DNA from 2 places in the Neobacillus oceani genome. Region 2 is predicted to be linked to the other one. Evidence: predicted binding sites of a transcription regulator. Region 2 holds the regulator's gene; the other holds the start of a gene.

Region 1 (8,137 bases), 1.8 Mb from region 2:
ATACGACCATGCTCTCGCCCCCTTTCACGTTAAATAACACTTATCCATTATTATGGTAAAGGATGCCGCGGCCACTTCATAGCCAAATTGGATAAGTTAACATATCATTCATAAAGTTGTGGCGAAATGGTTATTTTTTTCAAAAAGGCTTTTATCATCATTCCAACAGAAAAAAGCTCCCCGCTCATTGTCGGGAAGCATTCAAAAGCTACATTTTTATAAGGACGATTCCTAAAAGGGCGGACAGGACTCCAACCAGCTGATAGGCGCGAATTTTTTCTTTAAAGATGACGCATCCGGTGAACACGACGATTAGGCAATTAAGGCTGATCAATGGGAAAACAATGCTTGCTACACCTGTTTTCAGCGCGTAAAAATAGCTGCTGTAGCCGGCGATGCTTATCAAACCAACGATTGCGCCAATCTTTATTTCCTGCTTCCCGGCTTGCTCTTTTCCGGCAATAATCGCAATCAATAAATACAGGCCACCGCCGCCATACATCGAGATAAGAATACTGATTGAACTAATGCCCATTGTGGATCCAAGCTTCATTAAGATCCCGAGCGCGCCAAACGACAAAATCGCAAGAACGATCCTGTATATCCACGCATAGTAATCGGATTTTCCTTCTTTCCTGGCCGGGGTGTACTGGATGGCTGCCACGGATGAAAGGATAATCAAGATCCCGACCCATTGCATCGTGCTGATGTGTTCATGGAAAATGAGTGCCGCGCTTAAGACTGGAAACACCGCATTTGACGAGATGATAGGCGATGTCAGGCTTGCCGGTCCCTTTTCATAGGCCTTCGACATCTGGATATTGCCATTTGCATTCAGGATTCCGATCGCCGCGCCGAGCACGATTGAAATGAACGAAACGTTTAAGCCTCCAGCTGCTAGCCCATACCCTAACGACAGGATAAATGCGGTTAAATAAAAGAAAATTTGCAGCGAAACTTTTGAATACCCTTTTCCGGTACTCCATTTGAAGATTGCATTATTCACCCCGAAACAAACCGTTGTCACGATTGCCCCAACGAACCACATGCCGAGCCTTCTCTCTTACACTATGTATTTGTTAAATTACTTTTTAAGTATAGTGAATTATCAGAGAAAAATCGACAACATTTTTTTCAAAAAAGTGAACGATTTATGTCGGACGTTGCGGACAGCCAGCTATAAGGCAAAGTGTCAGATAAACTCCTTTAATTAAGAGAATCAAACCACCCGCTGATGGAAAATCTACTATGGGTATTATTCTTCCATACTACCGATTTCTTTGAACGCTTGTTGCAAGGTTGCTTTAATGGTAACATTCCTGAAGTCGATGCCCATCTTGATGACAGTTTGCGCAATTTCCGGCCTGATTCCTGTCAGGATTGACTTAACACCCAGAAGTTCAAGGGCGTTGATGACCTTGAACAATTGGTCGGCAACCATTGTGTCGACGATCATCACGCCGGAAAGATCGAAAAAGAGCGTTGTCAGCTTTAGCCTTACAGCCGCCTCAAGCGCTTCTTCCATTATCAACTGGGCCCTTTCCGTATCGATGTTCCCGATCAGGGGCAGGATTGCGATTCCATTCATGAGAGGGACAACCGGTACCGAAAGCTCAAGGAAAGCCGTTTTTGATGCTTCGAGATTCTTCTTATAATAATGGACATATGTGAGGCTGAAGCAATAGACCGCATGGTCAAGAAGCGGATCGATTTTTCTCGAAACAGCAAAGACTGTCTTGATGGACATGTTGTGTTTCTCAATCTCCTCCTCCAACGCATCAATGATAAACATCCGGTAATAGCTCGTATCTTTCAGCGCTTCATTAAGAGGAATGCCCAAACTGTAAGTAAATTCCCCCGTTTCCCTTCCCCATTGTTCAATCCTCCCATAGGCTTCTTCCTTGCTCAAGCCATGCAAGAGAGTTTCGGCAAAATGGGAGATAAAGTTTGCCCTAATCGCAATAATTTCATCCACATTAATCATGGATGACAGAAGCTGCCTTTGCTCGAATGTTGCTTCCGAAAGCCTGATTTCGTGGACCTTCTTGGCGATGTCAAATCTTCGCTCAAATAATTTTTTCCCAAGCAAAAGAAAATCTTTATCCATATACGCCTCCGAGTGATTGATTTTACCTCAATGTTACAAGCAATCTTTAAGTTTCACAAATTATTCGTTTTTTCAACCAGGTCTGCGCCCCATCGTCTGGAAAGAAAGAAATCCACCACAAATTGAAACCCAATTTGCCCATATAATAGGGAAAGGAAGGAAACTATTTTACAATTATTGTTTTCATATTTTGTTCACAATTACCCCGCCAACCTTCACATCTATCTATGTTAAAATAGCGTTGACCTATATGTGTGATAAATGTCACAACAAGGAGCCATTTATATTCGGCGTTTACATATTTATGGAACCGCTGGATAATAGTTTGTGATTAATTGAACATATCGTTTTACGAGAAAAGGAGATGAAAAAGTGAGAAAGGTAAAGGGAGTCATTGCATTTTTGCTTTCTGTTTTTACCATTTCCATTTTGGCAGGCTGTGAAAACAACATGGTTGTATTTAACCCACAGGGCCCTGTCGCTAGGGAAATCACGGGGTTAATCAACTACTCGATCGTGTTGATGCTTCTTGTCGTAGGTGTTGTTTTTGCCCTGTTCATTTATATTGTCTGGAAGTATCGCGAACGCAAGGACAATATGGATTATGAACCACCTGAGGAGCATGGGAGCGTAGTCCTGGAAACAATTTGGACCGCCATCCCAATCATTATTATCATCGCATTGACCATTCCCACTATAAAAACAATTTATGCGACTGAAAAGATACCTAAAGGCTACGAAAATCAGGAACCGCTTGTCATTAAAGTGACATCAGCCGACTGGAAATGGATCTTCAGCTATCCGGAACAGGGAATTGAGACGGTTAACTATGTAAACATCCCTGAGGACAGGCCGATTGATTTCAAATTGACATCAGCTGGAACAATGAACAGCTTCTGGATCCCGGCTCTTGCCGGGCAAAAGTATTCAATGGCCAAAGCGGAAACCCAGCTGTATCTTGTTGCCGACAATCCTGGCTCCTATGTCGGAAAAAACAGTAACTTTAACGGGCGTGGTTTCGCTGAACAGCAATTCGAAGTCCAGGCCATGACCCATGAAGACTTCGACAAATGGGTGAAGGAAGTACAGGAAACTGCTCCTAAACTCACTAAAGAAGAGTATTTAAAGAAGCTTGAGCCTTCCCACCTTGGACGGGAAACGTACTCCAATACCCATCTTGAATGGGTAGACCATTCAGACAGCAATTCGAAAAACTATTTGAACCCGGAAATGTATGACCGCGGCCACGGATGGCCTGGGAAAATTTTCGAAGACGAGAACAACTACAAAAATAAAGATGCAGGAACTGTAGAATCGGAACATCACCAGGATCACGGTTCCCATTCAAAAGAATCAGACGGAGGTGAGCATAGTGGGCATTAAATGGGATGAATTTTTTGTAACGGGCGACCCACTGATTTTTGCCTCGCAAATTGCTATTGCCCTGACTTCCATCGGGATTGTTGCAGCCCTTACTTATTTCAAAAAATGGAGATGGCTTTGGGACAACTGGCTGACGACGGTCGACCATAAGAAAATCGGGATTATGTACATCCTTGTCGGGATCCTGATGTTCTTCCGCGGCGGCGTCGACGGCTTGATGATGAGAACCCAAACGGCCGTACCTGAAAATACGTTTTTGGATGCTCAGCACTATAATGAAGTGTTTACGACACACGGCGTCATCATGATTTTGTTCGTTGCTATGCCTCTTTTGGTTGGCCTAATGAACTTTGCCGTCCCTCTCCAGATTGGCGCAAGGGACGTAGCCTTCCCGCAGCTGAACGCACTCAGCTTCTGGCTGACCTTCAGCGGTGCGATGCTTTTCAACATAAGCTTTATCATCGGCGGTTCACCTGACGCGGGCTGGACGTCCTACTTCCCGCTCGCCGGCAAGGAATTCAGTCCGGGCATCGCGAACAATTTCTATGCCGTATCCCTGCAAATCGCCGGGGCCGGTACACTGATGACTGGTATCAACTTTGTCGTCACCATCCTTAAAATGCGTACGAAAGGCATGACCTTGTTAAGGATGCCGATGTTCACCTGGACAACGTTCATCACGTCCATTATTATCACAGCAAGCTTCCCGATCTTTACGGTTGCCCTTGCACTCATGACATTCGACCGGGTTTTCGGAACACATTTCTTCACGGTTTCCGGCGGCGGTATCGACATGCTTTGGGCGAACCTGTTCTGGCTTTGGGGTCACCCTGAAGTTTATATCGTTGTCCTGCCAGCATTCGGAATGCTGTCAGACATCATTTCAACTTTTGCGAGAAAAACGCTTTATGGCTATAAATCAATGGTCGCTTCCATTGTCATGATTTCCGTATTGAGCATGCTCGTCTGGGTCCACCACTTCTATACGATGGGCAACAGCCCGGCGGCGAACTCGATCTTCTCGATTACAACAATGGCAATCGCGATTCCGACCGGGGTTAAAGTATTCAACTGGCTATTCACAATGCGGAAAGGCCGTATCCGGTTCACTGTGCCGATGATGTGGTCGCTCGCATTCGTGCCAACATTCGTTATTGGAGGGGTAACCGGCGTAATGCTTGGAATGGCCGCAGCCGATTATCAGTACCATAATACATTGTTCCTTGTGGCGCATTTCCACTACGTCCTGATTCCGGGAGTTGTGTACCCAATCTTTGCCGGATTGTACTACTGGTGGCCAAAAATGTTCGGCTATATGCTGAACGAACGGATCGGCAAATGGAATTTCTGGTTGTTCAACATCGGTTTCAACATGACATTTATGCCAATGTTCTTCCTTGGCCTTGACGGAGCGGTACGCCGCGCGTACACGTATTCAGCTGAAACAGGCTTCGGCCCGCTCATGATGGTTTCCGCTATCGGGGCGTTTGTTCTAGCGGCGGGCTTCGCAGCGCTTTGCTACAACATTTACTACAGCGCGCGCTACGCTGACCGGAATGTCGGCAACGACCCATGGGATGCCAGGACGCTCGAATGGGCGACTGCGACACCAGTTCAACATTACAATTTTGCAAAAATCCCAGAAGTCAAGTCACTTGATACTTTCTGGCATATGAAAAAGAACAATGAACTTCAGCCTTTAAAAGATTCAGAGGTAGAGGAAATCCATATGCCAAGCAATTCCTGGATTCCAATCTACATGGGCTTTATCTTCGGGGTCTCGGGCTTCCTGCTCGTCTTCGAATGGACAATCGCAGCAGGTATTGTCGGACTTGGCATATTTGCAGGAATGGCCTTCCGTTCATTTGACTATAACGATGGCTACCATGTCCCTAAGGACGAAATCATCGAGACCGAGCGCAAGTGGAGAAAATTCGGCAAAGGAGTGAAGAGCCATGTCAGCTAATGCAAACACAGCATCATTGCCGCTTGAACTGCAAACCGAACAAAACAGGATGAACATCCTCGGCTTCTGGCTCTTCCTTGGAGCTGAGATCGTCCTTTTTTCGACACTCTTCGCGGTATACGGGGTATTGGGCCAACGCTATGCAGGCGGCCCGACCCAGCAGGATATTTTTATCGTCAGGGATGTCTTAATCCAAACGTTCCTTCTGTTAACAAGTAGTTTCACCATGGGCATCGCGATTTACGAAATGCGCCGGAGTAATATGAAAGGATTGATCCTCTGGTTAGTCCTGACACTCCTTCTCGGCGCAGGATTCCTATTCATGGAAATCCGCGAATTCATCCATTACGTCGATTTAGGCGCGACCTGGCAGACAAGCGCGTTCCTATCAAGCTTCTTTGTCCTGCTTGGAACGCACGGTCTCCACGTGTCAATCGGAATCGGCTGGGCTATCCTGTTGATTATCCAGCTGAAGAAGCGCGGCCTTACACCGATTACTGCCCGTAAAGCATTTATCTTCGGCTTATACTGGCACTTCCTTGATGTCGTATGGATTTTCATTTTTACATTCGTGTATTTAGCAGGGTTGGTGAATTAAATGAATCATCAAGAGAATCGTTTTCCTATCAGCCATGTCATTGGATTTCTCATGTCGCTTGTCCTGACACTCGGGGCGGCGTGGGTGGCACTGAAGACCTCCCTTCCACCTAACACGATCATGTGGTTTATCGGCACGCTTGCATTCGTGCAGGCCGCCATCCAACTGTTCTTGTTCATGCATCTAAGGGAAGGTGAAGACCGCAAGGCGAATGTCATCAACATGGCCTATGCATTCTTCCTGGCCTTCGTCATTGTGGCGGGTTCAATCTGGGTCCTCACGTCCGGCCACTCCCACTGATTTTTCTTTATTGTTTGTAAAAAAAGCAGGCTTCCCTCTGGGTCGCCTGCTTTTGTCATCTTACGGGGTATTATTGATAATTGCCGTTTCCCTTCCCCATTAAATGATGCATTTGTTGGGAAACTCTTTTGAAAACCTCTGCATTTCATGCGATGATGACAACACACGCTCAGCCCAAGCTGCTTCATTCACGATGAAGACAATTTTAAGGGGAGAATCACTCCAAACGTGTCTTCATAACCTTGATGAAGACACTTTCAAAGGGAATATCGCTCCGAACCTGTCTTCATAACCTCGATGAAGACACTTTCAAGGGGAATATCACTCCGAACCTGTCTTCATAACCTCGATGAAGACACTTTCAAGATGCAGATTACTCCAAAACTGTCTTCATAACCTCGATGAAGACACTTTCAAGGGGAATATCACTTCAAAACTGTCTTCATAACCTTGATGAAGACACTTTCAAGGGGAATATCACTCCGAACCTGTCTTCATAACCTCGATGAAGACACTTTCAAGATGAAGATTACTCCCAAACTGTCTTCATAACCTCGGTGAAGACGCTTTCAAAAAAAGTAACATCCGAAACTGTTTTCATACCATTCTAAGAATCTCTCATCTCCGCCCACCTTTAATCAGCCGCAGCTGCGGGACGCTGCCTTCCTTTTTAAACAGTGAGTAAAGCCCAAAATTGAATAAAGCTAGGAAAAAAGACAATACCATATGCTGGTATGCATGCTTCATCATAAGGACAACGAAACTAGCCACACAAAAAAACCCAATCGCTAGATAAAAGAATTTTAAAACCCGGCCCATTCCTTCACCCTCTTCTTTCCTTCCTTTTTTCCTATATTAACAGAATAAATAGTATTTTGTCACAGAATGTTCACATTTATAGAAATTTTTGTTGGGAAAGTTTCCTTTCGAGCAATTCACCTAACCGACATATTCTGGTTTTCTTTTCACTTTTTTCCTCGAAAAAAGAAGGGTTTTGCCATAATCTATAGAAATAGGAATTGTATCAAAAAAAGGGAGGCGTCAATTTGAAAAGAAAATTGTTGTCTGTTTTATTTAGCGGAGCACTTGCTTTTGGCGTATTTGCTGTACCGGGAAATGCGGTCAAGGCTGCAGAAGAACCATGTGATTGCCATTCCTGGGTACCGATTTCAGGAGCCGAGCGGAATAAAGAAGTCGCAGGGTTATTAAGAAGTGATGCTTTTAAAGATAAGAAGGCGGAATTGTGGTCCAAAGGCTACAACTGGAACGGAGCCCACTCTATAGAAGTAATAAACCCATTTCCACAGTTAGTTATGGTCATGGTTCCATTTGTGAATCCGGTTGGAGAAGTAGAACAACATGTCTTTATTAATGGAGAATATGCAGGATCAGTACCACAATGATAAAAGTAAACGAAAATCCAGGAACGGCGAATCGCCGTTCCTTTTTTTGGCCAAAAATTCAATATGTTACTTAATCCTGTGATATAATAAGATTATGTAACATCAAGTTTTTTGTGTTGCTCTAAAAAGTTCGCGTTGTCATTAGATGGTCATTTTAAGATGTTTTCTCACGGTGCTGGTACCCCCATCTTTAAAATTCAGCAGTATCACGACTCCCCTTCTTCTACGTTCGAACAAAAATCACTTGGCGCGATTCCCATTCTTGTTGGCTTTTTTCTAATTTACTTTTCATACGAGGAGGGATTTTATGACGATCACTGTCAGTATCATCTTATTGGTTTATTTAATCATCGTGGCGTTGGGATATATGGCTTCGATTT
Region 2 (11,114 bases):
ACTTAATGTCTTTTGCCATAGTTCAAAAACCTCCTCAAGTCAGATAAAATTAGGTATGTGCCCTGAGTTCAGGCAATTATTCGCCAATAACGGCGTGGATATCGCTTTCACGAAGGATTAGGTATTCAGTTCCCTGGTACTTTACTTCTGTGCCGGCATATTTTGAGAAGATGATACGGTCGCCGACAGATACTTCCGGAGCTACACGCTCGCCGCTATCGAGAACACGGCCGGAACCTACTGCTACAACTTTGCCCTCCTGCGGCTTTTCCTTTGCAGTGTCAGGCAAAACAATGCCGCTTGCAGTCTTTTCTTCAGACTCGACAAGCTCAATGATAATGCGATCGCCAAGTGGTCTTAACAATTCAAACAACCTCCTCAAATGGTTTTATGTAGTCGCTTATTAGCACTCTGTTCAGGTGAGTGCTAACACAATTATTATAATAATGAAAACCCGTTTTTTTTGCAAGCACGAAGCATGAATTTTTTTAAAAAAAATCAACCTTATGAGTATGTCCGCTTTGGCAAAGGCTATACAGGAAGGTTTCATGATTGAAATAAGTTTGCCTTTGTGAGTAGAATGAAAAGTGATGCAAAAAGTATAAAGGAGCTTGCCATTTTGAAACGTGAATACGGTTGGATTCTTATTGTATATATCGTCATGCAGCTTTCGAGCCTGGTGGGGGTCCCCCTTTTGGCAATCGTCCTTGCCAGCGCGGGGAACAGTCCCCAGGAAACGCAGATGTATGCCTTAAATTACTGGCTGATAATCAGCTTTGTGTCGGCATTCCTGATTACGTTGTTCCTCCTGCGAAAAGAAATGGCCAGCTCGCTTCAAAACAGGAACGCTGCAAATTTGCCACAGTCCATCTCATGGGCCGTCGGCGGAATTTTCCTCGCCCTTTTCGCGCAATGGGCCGCCGCCATAGTGGAGCAAATGCTTGGGATTAAAATGGGTTCGGATAACACCCGTTCAATCATGCGGATGATTGACAATTTCCCCGCGGTGATTCTCATCAGTTCGGTCATCGGCCCCATCCTTGAGGAAATCGTGTTCCGAAAAATCATTTTCGGCAGCCTTCACAAGCGGTTTAATTTCTTTGTTTCCGCATTGATCAGTTCCGTTATCTTCGCAGCCGCGCACATGGAATTTGAACATATCCTGATTTACTCGGCAATTGGATTCACATTTGCTTTCCTTTATGTCCGGACAAACCGGATCATTGTTCCGATCATTGCGCACGTCATAATGAATACGCTCGTTGTTTTGATGCAGAGTATTTACCGTGAGGAAATTGAGAGATTCCTGCGTGAAGCAGAACAGATGCAAAACTTTATCGGAGGGTTTTTATGAGGCAATCACCATTGTTTTCCGGCATCGTGTACCTCCTACTCGGAATTTTGTTTACATATTTCGCAGTTGGGAGCGTAAGGGACGAAGGCTGGGGTTTCTTTTCCTATCTCCTCGTTATTTTGGCCACCTTTGATTTCGGGGCGGGCATAAGGATGATCGGTTTACATTACAAGCTAAAACGAATTCAAAAAAAGTGAGCCCCTTTTAGGCTCACTTTTTTGCTTCTTCTGCTTCTTCGGAAAAGTCCGCTCCGGGATAATTTTTCAGGAAGTAAATCAACGACTGCAATTCAACAGCCAGGTCGATATGATGGACCCGGATGGAGCGCGGGACATTCAGCCTCGCAGGCGTGAAGTTTAAAATTCCTTTCACATTTGTTTTAACGAGCCTGTCTGTAATCGGCTGGGCAACGGAAGCAGGTATGGTCAAAATCGCTACCGTAACATTGTCATTGTTCAGGTACGCTTCAAGGTCATCCAGGCTGTGGATTGGGACGTTGCCAATTTTCGTCCCCACTTTATCGGGATCAACGTCAAAGGCTACTTCGATTTTTGTATTATTGTTTTTCAGGAAATTGTAGTTCAAAAAGGCAGTCCCAAGGTTTCCTACCCCGATAAGGGCGACCTTTGTAAGCTCATCCTGATCAAGCGTCTTCCGAAAGAACCCAAGCAAGTAGTTTACGTTATAGCCGTAGCCCTTTTTGCCAAGGGCTCCAAAATAGGAAAAATCCCTTCGGATTGTAGCCGAATCGACTTTAACCGCTTCGCTAAGTTCCGCGGATGAAACTCTCTGCTTCCCAGAGGAATGCAAATTCTTTAAAAATCTGTAATATAACGGCAGCCTTTTGGCGGTTGCCTGCGGTATTTTCATTGTTTCAGTCACCATTGATCCCCTGCCCCGGTTTAATTTTTCTCGCAGGCCCCTGGCCATTCGCGGGAAATCTTGTTTACTGGACCTCTTGTTCTCGTTTAAAATCGCCATGCTTGCCGCCTGTTTTTTCAACAAGATAGGTAGGCCCGATTACCATTCCTTTGTCAACGGCTTTGCACATATCGTATATAGTCAATGCGCAGATGGAAGCAGCAGTTAGCGCTTCCATTTCCACGCCAGTATTTCCTTTCGTCTTAACTGAAGCAGAAATCATCAGCTTATGTCCTGCTTCTTCCTCTTCCCACCTGAAAGTGATGTCTACCCCTGTCAGCGGGATGGGGTGACACATTGGGATGATTTCCCATGTTTTCTTTGCTGCCATAACAGCGGCTACCTGGGCCACCGCCAGCACATCACCCTTTTTCATCTCATTATTCGTTATTCTTTCATAAATGTCTCGATTTACAGTTATGCTTGAGCGGGCGATTGCCGTCCTGGCTGTTTCCGGCTTATCGCTGACATCGACCATTTTTGCTCTGCCCTCTTCATTGAAATGCGTAAATTCAGCCATCCTAAAAACTCCTTTCCCAAAAACGGAACAACCTGGCAGATCGACCCCGTTTTCCCGAATGGGGCCCTGGCCGTTTTTCTAACCTTTTCCCTATAGTTCAGTTCTATGAGTTATAAAAATAATACACTATTTTCAGGTAATTGTGTATGCTCTTTGTTCCATGTTTCACATATGTTCCATTGTTTTTTAGCTTTTCACGAGATTAAGTCCCAATATTTTTAAAAAATTGTCATATTTAGCTCCTTTTCCCCTGTCATACGAGCTTAAACCATCAGCGGAAAACCATACCTGGAGGATGGTTCACTCATTGCCGAGCAACCCCTTATGGGTTACACTCTAGATAGTAATGGGGTGAAAAGAATGATTTTGCTTCAAGTGAATAACCTTGAAAAATACTATGGCGCTGAATTAATTTTATCGAACATAAAGCTTGAGCTCCAAAACAGGGACCGCGTTGCCCTGGTCGGCAGGAATGGCGCGGGGAAATCGACGCTCCTCAAAATAATCGCCGGCCATATCGGACATGATGGCGGCGAAATCATTAAACCGAAAGATGTTACCATCGGCTATCTCGCGCAAAATACGGGTCTCGAATCCTCCTTGTCGATTTGGGATGAAATGTTGAAGGTTTTCGAACCAGTCCGTAAGCTTGAGGCTTCGTTAAGGGAACTGGAAGGGCAAATGGCGGATCCGTCCATTATCGGCAATTCCAGTAAATACGAAAGAGTTTTAAAGGATTATGACGAACTGCAGGTCCGATACAAGGAGATGGGGGGGTACCAGTATGAGGCGGATATCCGTTCCGTGCTCCATGGACTCAACTTCCATACCTTTGATTATTCAACAAGTATCTCAAGCCTGAGCGGCGGCCAGAAAACACGCCTGGCGCTCGGGAAGCTGCTGCTAGGGAAACCCGACATCCTTATATTGGACGAGCCCACGAATCACCTTGATATTGAAACACTTTCATGGCTTGAGTTGTACTTGCAAAATTATCATGGCGCAATTCTCATTGTTTCCCATGACCGATACTTCCTCGACAAGGTCGTCAATCAGGTATACGAATTGTCCCGCCGGCAAATCCACCGGTTTGTTGGCAACTACAGTTCCTACCTTGTTCAAAAGGCGGAAAACTATGAGCGTGATTTAAAGCAGTATGAAAAGCAGCAGGATGAGGTGGCTAAACTCCAAGAGTTCATCCAGCGGAATCTTGCCAGGGCCTCAACGACTAAACGCGCCCAAAGCAGGAGGAAAAAACTCGAGAAGATGGAGCTGATGGACCGGCCTTCAGGAGATGAAAAATCGGCCACCTTTTCGTTTGAAATCGAGCGGCAAAGCGGCAATGACGTTTTGCTTGTTGATGCCCTTGCCGTCGGATATGAAGCTCCGGTTGCAGCGGACCTTTCTTTTTCCATCACAAAGGGTGACAGCATCGCGCTTGTCGGACCTAACGGAATCGGGAAATCAACCTTGCTCAAAACGATTATAAAAAACCTTCCGGCACACGCGGGCTCAATCCACTACGGTACAAACGTCATGATAGGCTATTACGACCAGGAACAAGCCAATCTTAGGTCGAATAAGCGGGTCATGAATGAGCTTTGGGACGAGTACCCTCTGAAAACTGAAAAAGAGATCCGAACAGTTCTCGGAAACTTCCTTTTTTCCGGAGATGATGTCCTCAAGCCCGTTTCCACTTTAAGCGGGGGTGAAAAGGCGCGCCTCGCCCTGGCCAAATTGATGCTGCAAAAGGCGAATTTCCTTATCCTCGACGAACCGACCAACCACCTTGACCTTGACAGTAAGGAGGTTCTCGAAAATGCGCTTATCGATTATCCCGGCACAATCCTGTTCGTGTCACATGACCGTTATTTTATCAATCGGATCGCAACAAAGGTTCTGGAACTGAAAACGGATGGCTGCGTGGAATATCTCGGCGATTATGATTATTTTCTCGAAAAGAAACAGGAAATGGCTGAGCTTTTAGCGATGGAAAAGGCCGCTTCTGCATCGGTTACCGAAACTCCTGCCGCCAAAAATACGTTCCAGCAGGATAAGGAATCCAAGAAACTTGAGCGGCAGCGAAAACGGAAGCTGGAAGAGATTGAAGCCAAAATTGAAGAACTCGAAGCGCTTATTGAAGAAAACGAATCGCTTCTTTGTGATCCGGAGGTTTATCAGGACCACGAAAGGGTACTTGTTATTAACACTGAAAATGATAAAGCCCGCCAGGAACTAGATCAGTTAATGGAACAATGGGCGGAACTTGCTGACTAAAGCGCGGGGCTTCCCTGCGCTTTTCCACATTTTTATACACAATAAAATTGCTGTTATATCAGTTATCAACGGACTTATCCACTTTATCCACAGAACCCATCGTTTTTATCCACATTATCAACAGGAACACCCGTGCTTATCCACAAAGCGGTGAATGCGAGAAAAATTTTTATCCACAGCAAAAAGGGCTGCGAAATATTTTCGCTGCCCTACAATGTCAATTATATTTTTCAATATCAAGGCCCGGGTTTGCATTTAAAGCCAGGCTTCCCCGGATGCCTTTTTCAAACATAACGCTCCCCGCTGCCGCAATCATGGCCGCATTGTCCGTGCAAAGCGACAATGGCGGAATGACAAGCTCTATTCCTTCACTTTTGCCAAACGCCTCCTCAAGAGCCTTCCTCAGCCCCTTGTTGGCCGCAACTCCTCCTGCAAGCAGTACCTGTCCCACACCATATTCATTCGCCGCCCGGACTGTTTTTTCAACAAGAACCTCAATGACACTTTCCTGGAAGCTGGCTGCCAGGTCTTCAGGTGCAATTGACTCTCCACGCTGTTCTGCATTATGGACAGTATTGATAACGGCCGATTTTAAGCCGCTGAAGCTAAAATCATACGAACCTTCTTCAAGCCATGCACGCGGCAACGGAATGACAGCTATACCTTCATGGGCCAGCCGGTCAATATGCGGCCCACCAGGGTAAGGCATATTCAGGACTCTGGCCACTTTGTCATAAGCCTCGCCCGCCGCGTCATCCCTTGTCTCTCCGATTACTTCAAAATGCCCATGTTCTTTCATATAAACAAGCTCGGTATGCCCGCCGGATACAACCAGGGACAAAAGCGGGAATTTCATCTCCGTTAGCAGCCTGTTCGCGTAAATATGGCCCGCAATATGATGGACAGGAACAAGCGGCTTTTGATGGGCAAAAGCGAGTGCCTTGGCCGCATTTACACCAATCAGCAGAGCGCCGACCAGTCCCGGGCCTTCTGTAACAGCAATGGCATCGATGTCTTCCATCTTCACTTCCGCCTGTTTAAGAGCCTCTTCAAGGACGATTGTTATTTCTTCTACATGGTGGCGGGAGGCGATTTCAGGCACGACCCCGCCGAAACGCTTATGGCTCTCAATTTGAGAAGCCACAACATTCGCGGCGATTTCCCGGCCATTCCTTACGATTGCTATCGCTGTCTCGTCACAGCTTGTCTCAATTCCCAAGATCAATTGATCTTTACTCATAATTTCACCCACATAACGATTCCGTCTTCCTGGTTGTCGGTATAGTATTTTTTCCTTATACCGCCTTCCTGAAAACCCATTTTCTTGTATAATGACCTGGCGGGCGTGTTGGATACTCGAACTTCAAGGGTTGCAGTCTCCGCGCCATTCTCCCTTGCCACGTCAAGAACCTTTTTCAAGAGCGCTTCGCCAAGCTTCCTGCCCCGGTATTGAGGCAAGACTGCTATATTGGTGATATGCGCCTCATCCAGCACAACCCAAGCCCCTCCATAGCCAATGATTTTGCCTTCATCTTCAAGGACAATATACACAGCGTATTGATTGTGGTGCAATTCATTGTAAAATGCCTCCCTGCTCCAGGGCAGAGTAAATGATTCCTGTTCCACAATCATGATTTGGTCGATATCTTCTTCCCGCATAAACCGGAACGTAAATAATCCATTGCTGTCGGCCGTGTGGTTACTCATGTGATTCGCCCCTTGATTCAAGCCATTTTGCTTCCGCTTCCGCCAGGCGAATATAATTAGGGACAAATGAATGAACATCGGCATCAGGTTTGTTTTTACCAAGAAGCGCTAGTTCGGATGGTCGCGGATTTCTTTCGGTTGGAGCTGAAATAACTGCCTTTTCTCCCATTTTACTAGTGATTGCTTCTAAATGCAGAGAAACATCGTTACCGACAAACAAGGTTTTCTCCTGTAAGCCAGCGAGGTTTTCTGCCCAGTCACTCATCAAAACAAGGCGGTCAGATTCGACCACTCCCAATTGGCCGTTTTCAAATTTATATAGCCCTGTATATACCTGGCCTCTGCGGGCATCAAAAACAGGGGCAATATAGCCATTGAAATACCGCCCAGCCATTGCAAGCACCTCAAGGCTGGACACTCCGGAAAGCGGGATGCCGAGTGTCCACGCCAATGTTTTAGCGATCGTCACGCCTATCCTCACCCCTGTATAGGAACCAGGCCCCTCGGCAACGACAATTTTATTTAAATCGGCTGGCCTCAATTCAGCTTCCTTCATGGCGGAATCGATGGCAGGCATGATCCTTACCGAATGGTTCCGTTTCACATTTGTGATGTATTCTGCGACGACTTTATCCCCGTCGACAACAGCAACGCCAAGCGGATAATTGGACGTATCAATTGCCAAGATCTTCATAAAAAAACTCCTCACATAATCTCTCGTATCTGTAACCCTTTGGCTTAAAAAGAATTCTCCTTCCACCATTCGGTTCATGATACAGCTGAATCTCCAGTCGGTTTTCAGGCAGCTGATCCCCTATTAAGTGTGCCCATTCAACAACTGTGACACCCTCGCCTTCGAAATACTCATCAAAACCGAGGTCCTCGCTCTCGTTCGTAACCCTGTAAACATCCATATGATACAATGGCAGCCTGCCATGATATTCCTTAATGATTGTAAACGTCGGGCTGTTGACCATCCTCTTTATTCCAAGCCCTTGGGCAAGACCCTTGGTGAATGTCGTTTTTCCCGCACCAAGATCGCCCTCCAATGTTAAAACATCGCCCGGCTCCAGCATGCCCCCCAGCCTTTTGGCCAAAATGACTGTCTCCTCCGTCGAGGAAGATTTATATTCAAATACAAGTGGTTCCATTCAATCACCTTTTAAGGAATGTGTTTTATAAATCTATATATACAACTACGTACTTAATTCTGGTGGAAACACTGGATTCTTTTCGGGAGATCCTAAAATTGTTTCCGATACGCTGCTTACATCGGACGTTTCTGGTGAAAACCCGGAATCTGTCCAATATCTTAGAAAAACCCTTAGGATGGCTCCTAAGGATTTTGTCTACATTATGTAGTTTACATGATTTTTGGAGAATGGGCAAAAGTGCCTTGGGATTGAGGGTTTATCTATAAGTGAGGGAGGAGTTTTTTTACCCTGGCTTATAGGGGTTGTTATGCTAAGAATGTCTGAAGCGGGTACCTTCAATAATTTTATCATTATGTGTTTTAGAGCTATTAGTGACAACTAAACCGGGTTATACCCTTTGTTGTCACGCAAATGGGGAGTGAGGACATCCCAACCGGGTTTTGCTCTTTCAATGTCACGCAAAGGGAGGTTGAGTGACATCCTAACCGAGTTTTGCCATTTCAATGTCACGTAAATGGGGGTTGAGTGACATCCTAACCGAGTTTTGCCATTTCAATGTCACGTAAATGGGGGTTGAGTGACATCCTAACCGAGTTTTGCCCTTTCAATGTCACGCAAATGAAGGTTGAGTGACATCCTAATCGAGTTTTGCCATTTCAATGTAACGTAAATGGGGGTTGAGTGACATCCTAACCAGTGTTTTTCCATTTAATTGTCACTATCAGATATAGATAATGACAATTATCCAAAATGCTTACTTGGGTTATTCTCTCCGAAAAATTAAAATGACCACAGCCAATGACCGTGGTCAACTCCATTTTTATCTTTTGAACATAAAAAAAGACGAAACCTGGTTTCGTTTTTTTCATAAAAAACTATGAAACTAAAATGGCGGTCCGGACGGGACTCGAACCCGCGACCTCCTGCGTGACAGGCAGGCATTCTAACCAACTGAACTACCGGACCATATTGCGGGGGCAGGATTTGAACCTGCGACCTTCGGGTTATGAGCCCGACGAGCTACCGAACTGCTCCACCCCGCGACGATAAAAAAATATTTTGTTTCTATATACCCAAAAATATAAGGTATAGCCCGGCAGCGTCCTACTCTCACAGGGGCAAGGCCCCAACTACCATCGGCGCTGAGAAGCTTAACTTCCGTGTTCGGTATGGGAACGGGTGTGGCCTTCTCGCCATAACTGCCAGACTATTTGGTTTGAGGTTCATTCCCTCAAAACTGGATAATTTTCAGAAGAAGTTCGGAAGAACGAGCAATCTATTTGGTTAAGTCCTCGATCGATTAGTATCAGTCAGCTCCACACGTCGCCGTGCTTCCACCTCTGACCTATCAACCTGATCATCTTTCAGGGATCTTACTTCTTACGAATGGGAAATCTCATCTTGAGGGGGGCTTCATGCTTAGATGCTTTCAGCACTTATCCCGTCCGCACATAGCTACCCAGCGATGCCTTTGGCAAGACAACTGGTACACCAGCGGTGCGTCCATCCCGGTCCTCTCGTACTAAGGACAGCTCCTCTCAAATTTCCTGCGCCCACGACGGATAGGGACCGAACTGTCTCACGACGTTCTGAACCCAGCTCGCGTACCGCTTTAATGGGCGAACAGCCCAACCCTTGGGACCGACTACAGCCCCAGGATGCGATGAGCCGACATCGAGGTGCCAAACCTCCCCGTCGATGTGGACTCTTGGGGGAGATAAGCCTGTTATCCCCGGGGTAGCTTTTATCCGTTGAGCGATGGCCCTTCCATGCGGAACCACCGGATCACTAAGCCCGACTTTCGTCCCTGCTCGACTTGTAGGTCTCGCAGTCAAGCTCCCTTGTGCCTTTACACTCTGCGAATGATTTCCAACCATTCTGAGGGAACCTTTGGGCGCCTCCGTTACATTTTGGGAGGCGACCGCCCCAGTCAAACTGCCCGCCTGACACTGTCTCCCACCCAGATCATGGGTGCGGGTTAGAATTTCAATACAGCCAGGGTAGTATCCCACCGACGCCTCCACCGAAGCTGGCGCTCCGGCTTCACAGGCTCCTACCTATCCTGTACAAGCTGTACCAAAATTCAATATCAGGCTGCAGTAAAGCTCCACGGGGTCTTTCCGTCCTGTCGCGGGTAACCTGCATCTTCACAGGTACTATAATTTCACCGAGTCTCTCGTTGAGACAGTGCCCAGATCGTTACGCCTTTCGTGCGGGTCGGAACTTACCCGACAAGGAATTTCGCTACCTTAGGACCGTTATAGTTACGGCCGCCGTTTACTGGGGCTTCGATTCAGAGCTTCGCTTGCGCTAACCCCTCCTCTTAACCTTCCAGCACCGGGCAGGCGTCAGCCCCTATACTTCGCCTTGCGGCTTCGCAGAGACCTGTGTTTTTGCTAAACAGTCGCCTGGGCCTATTCACTGCGGCTCTTCAGGGCTATGAACCCTAAAGAGCACCCCTTCTCCCGAAGTTACGGGGTCATTTTGCCGAGTTCCTTAACGAGAGTTCTCTCGCTCACCTTAGGATTCTCTCCTCGCCTACCTGTGTCGGTTTGCGGTACGGGCACCTTCCATCTCGCTAGAGGCTTTTCTTGGCAGTGTGGAATCAGGAACTTCGGTACTAAATTTCCCTCGCTGTCACAGCTCAGCCGTCACGGAAAGCGGATTTGCCTGCTTTCCAGCCTAACTGCTTAGACGCACATATCCGACAGTGCGCTTACCCTATCCTCCTGCGTCCCCCCATTGCTCAAACGATGAAGAGGTGGTACAGGAATATCAACCTGTTGTCCATCGCCTACGCCTTTCGGCCTCGGCTTAGGTCCCGACTAACCCTGAGCGGACGAGCCTTCCTCAGGAAACCTTAGGCATTCGGTGGATGGGATTCTCACCCATCTTTCGCTACTCATACCGGCATTCTCACTTCCAAACGCTCCACAGGTCCTTCCGGTCCTGCTTCAACGCCCTTGGAACGCTCTCCTACCACTGACATCGAAGATGTCAATCCACAGCTTCGGTGATACGTTTAGCCCCGGTACATTTTCGGCGCAGAGTCACTCGACCAGTGAGCTATTACGCACTCTTTAAATGGTGGCTGCTTCTAAGCCAACATCCTGGTTGTCTAAGCAACTCCACATCCTTTTCCACTTAACGTATACTTTGGGACCTTAGCTGGTGGTCTGGG

The links. Region 2 encodes Rex, which represses fermentation and respiration genes when NADH is low (regulators of the CRP and FNR family bind a similar motif). Its sites were predicted from a motif close to TTGTGAAATATTTCACAA; they were not measured.
Region 1: a site for Rex is predicted at 2,360-2,377, ahead of qoxA (cytochrome aa3 quinol oxidase subunit II). Genes of this name have one in related genera too.

What each region holds. Positions count from the first base shown of each region.
Region 1 covers NZ_CP143543.1:2,049,692-2,057,828, reverse strand. The annotation lists gene V1499_RS10205 (chaperone NapD) at 1-10, opposite strand, end outside; gene V1499_RS10200 (EamA family transporter) at 209-1,048, opposite strand; gene V1499_RS10195 (STAS domain-containing protein) at 1,256-2,107, opposite strand; gene qoxA (cytochrome aa3 quinol oxidase subunit II) at 2,480-3,490, shown strand; gene qoxB (cytochrome aa3 quinol oxidase subunit I) at 3,480-5,456, shown strand; gene qoxC (cytochrome aa3 quinol oxidase subunit III) at 5,446-6,054, shown strand; gene qoxD (cytochrome aa3 quinol oxidase subunit IV) at 6,055-6,354, shown strand; gene V1499_RS10170 (hypothetical protein) at 7,401-7,757, shown strand; gene V1499_RS10165 (hypothetical protein) at 8,065-8,137, shown strand, end outside.
Region 2 covers NZ_CP143543.1:241,674-252,787, reverse strand. The annotation lists gene groL (chaperonin GroEL) at 1-19, opposite strand, end outside; gene groES (co-chaperone GroES) at 77-364, opposite strand; gene V1499_RS01430 (lysostaphin resistance A-like protein) at 620-1,354, shown strand; gene V1499_RS01425 (YdiK family protein) at 1,351-1,551, shown strand; gene V1499_RS01420 (redox-sensing transcriptional repressor Rex) at 1,565-2,239, opposite strand; gene moaC (cyclic pyranopterin monophosphate synthase MoaC) at 2,301-2,795, opposite strand; gene V1499_RS01410 (ABC-F family ATP-binding cassette domain-containing protein) at 3,156-5,072, shown strand; gene tsaD (tRNA (adenosine(37)-N6)-threonylcarbamoyltransferase complex transferase subunit TsaD) at 5,290-6,312, opposite strand; gene rimI (ribosomal protein S18-alanine N-acetyltransferase) at 6,309-6,779, opposite strand; gene tsaB (tRNA (adenosine(37)-N6)-threonylcarbamoyltransferase complex dimerization subunit type 1 TsaB) at 6,772-7,473, opposite strand; gene tsaE (tRNA (adenosine(37)-N6)-threonylcarbamoyltransferase complex ATPase subunit type 1 TsaE) at 7,454-7,930, opposite strand; tRNA gene V1499_RS01385 (tRNA-Asp) at 8,823-8,899, opposite strand; tRNA gene V1499_RS01380 (tRNA-Met) at 8,903-8,976, opposite strand; rRNA gene rrf (5S ribosomal RNA) at 9,025-9,140, opposite strand; rRNA gene V1499_RS01370 (23S ribosomal RNA) at 9,214-11,114, opposite strand, start outside.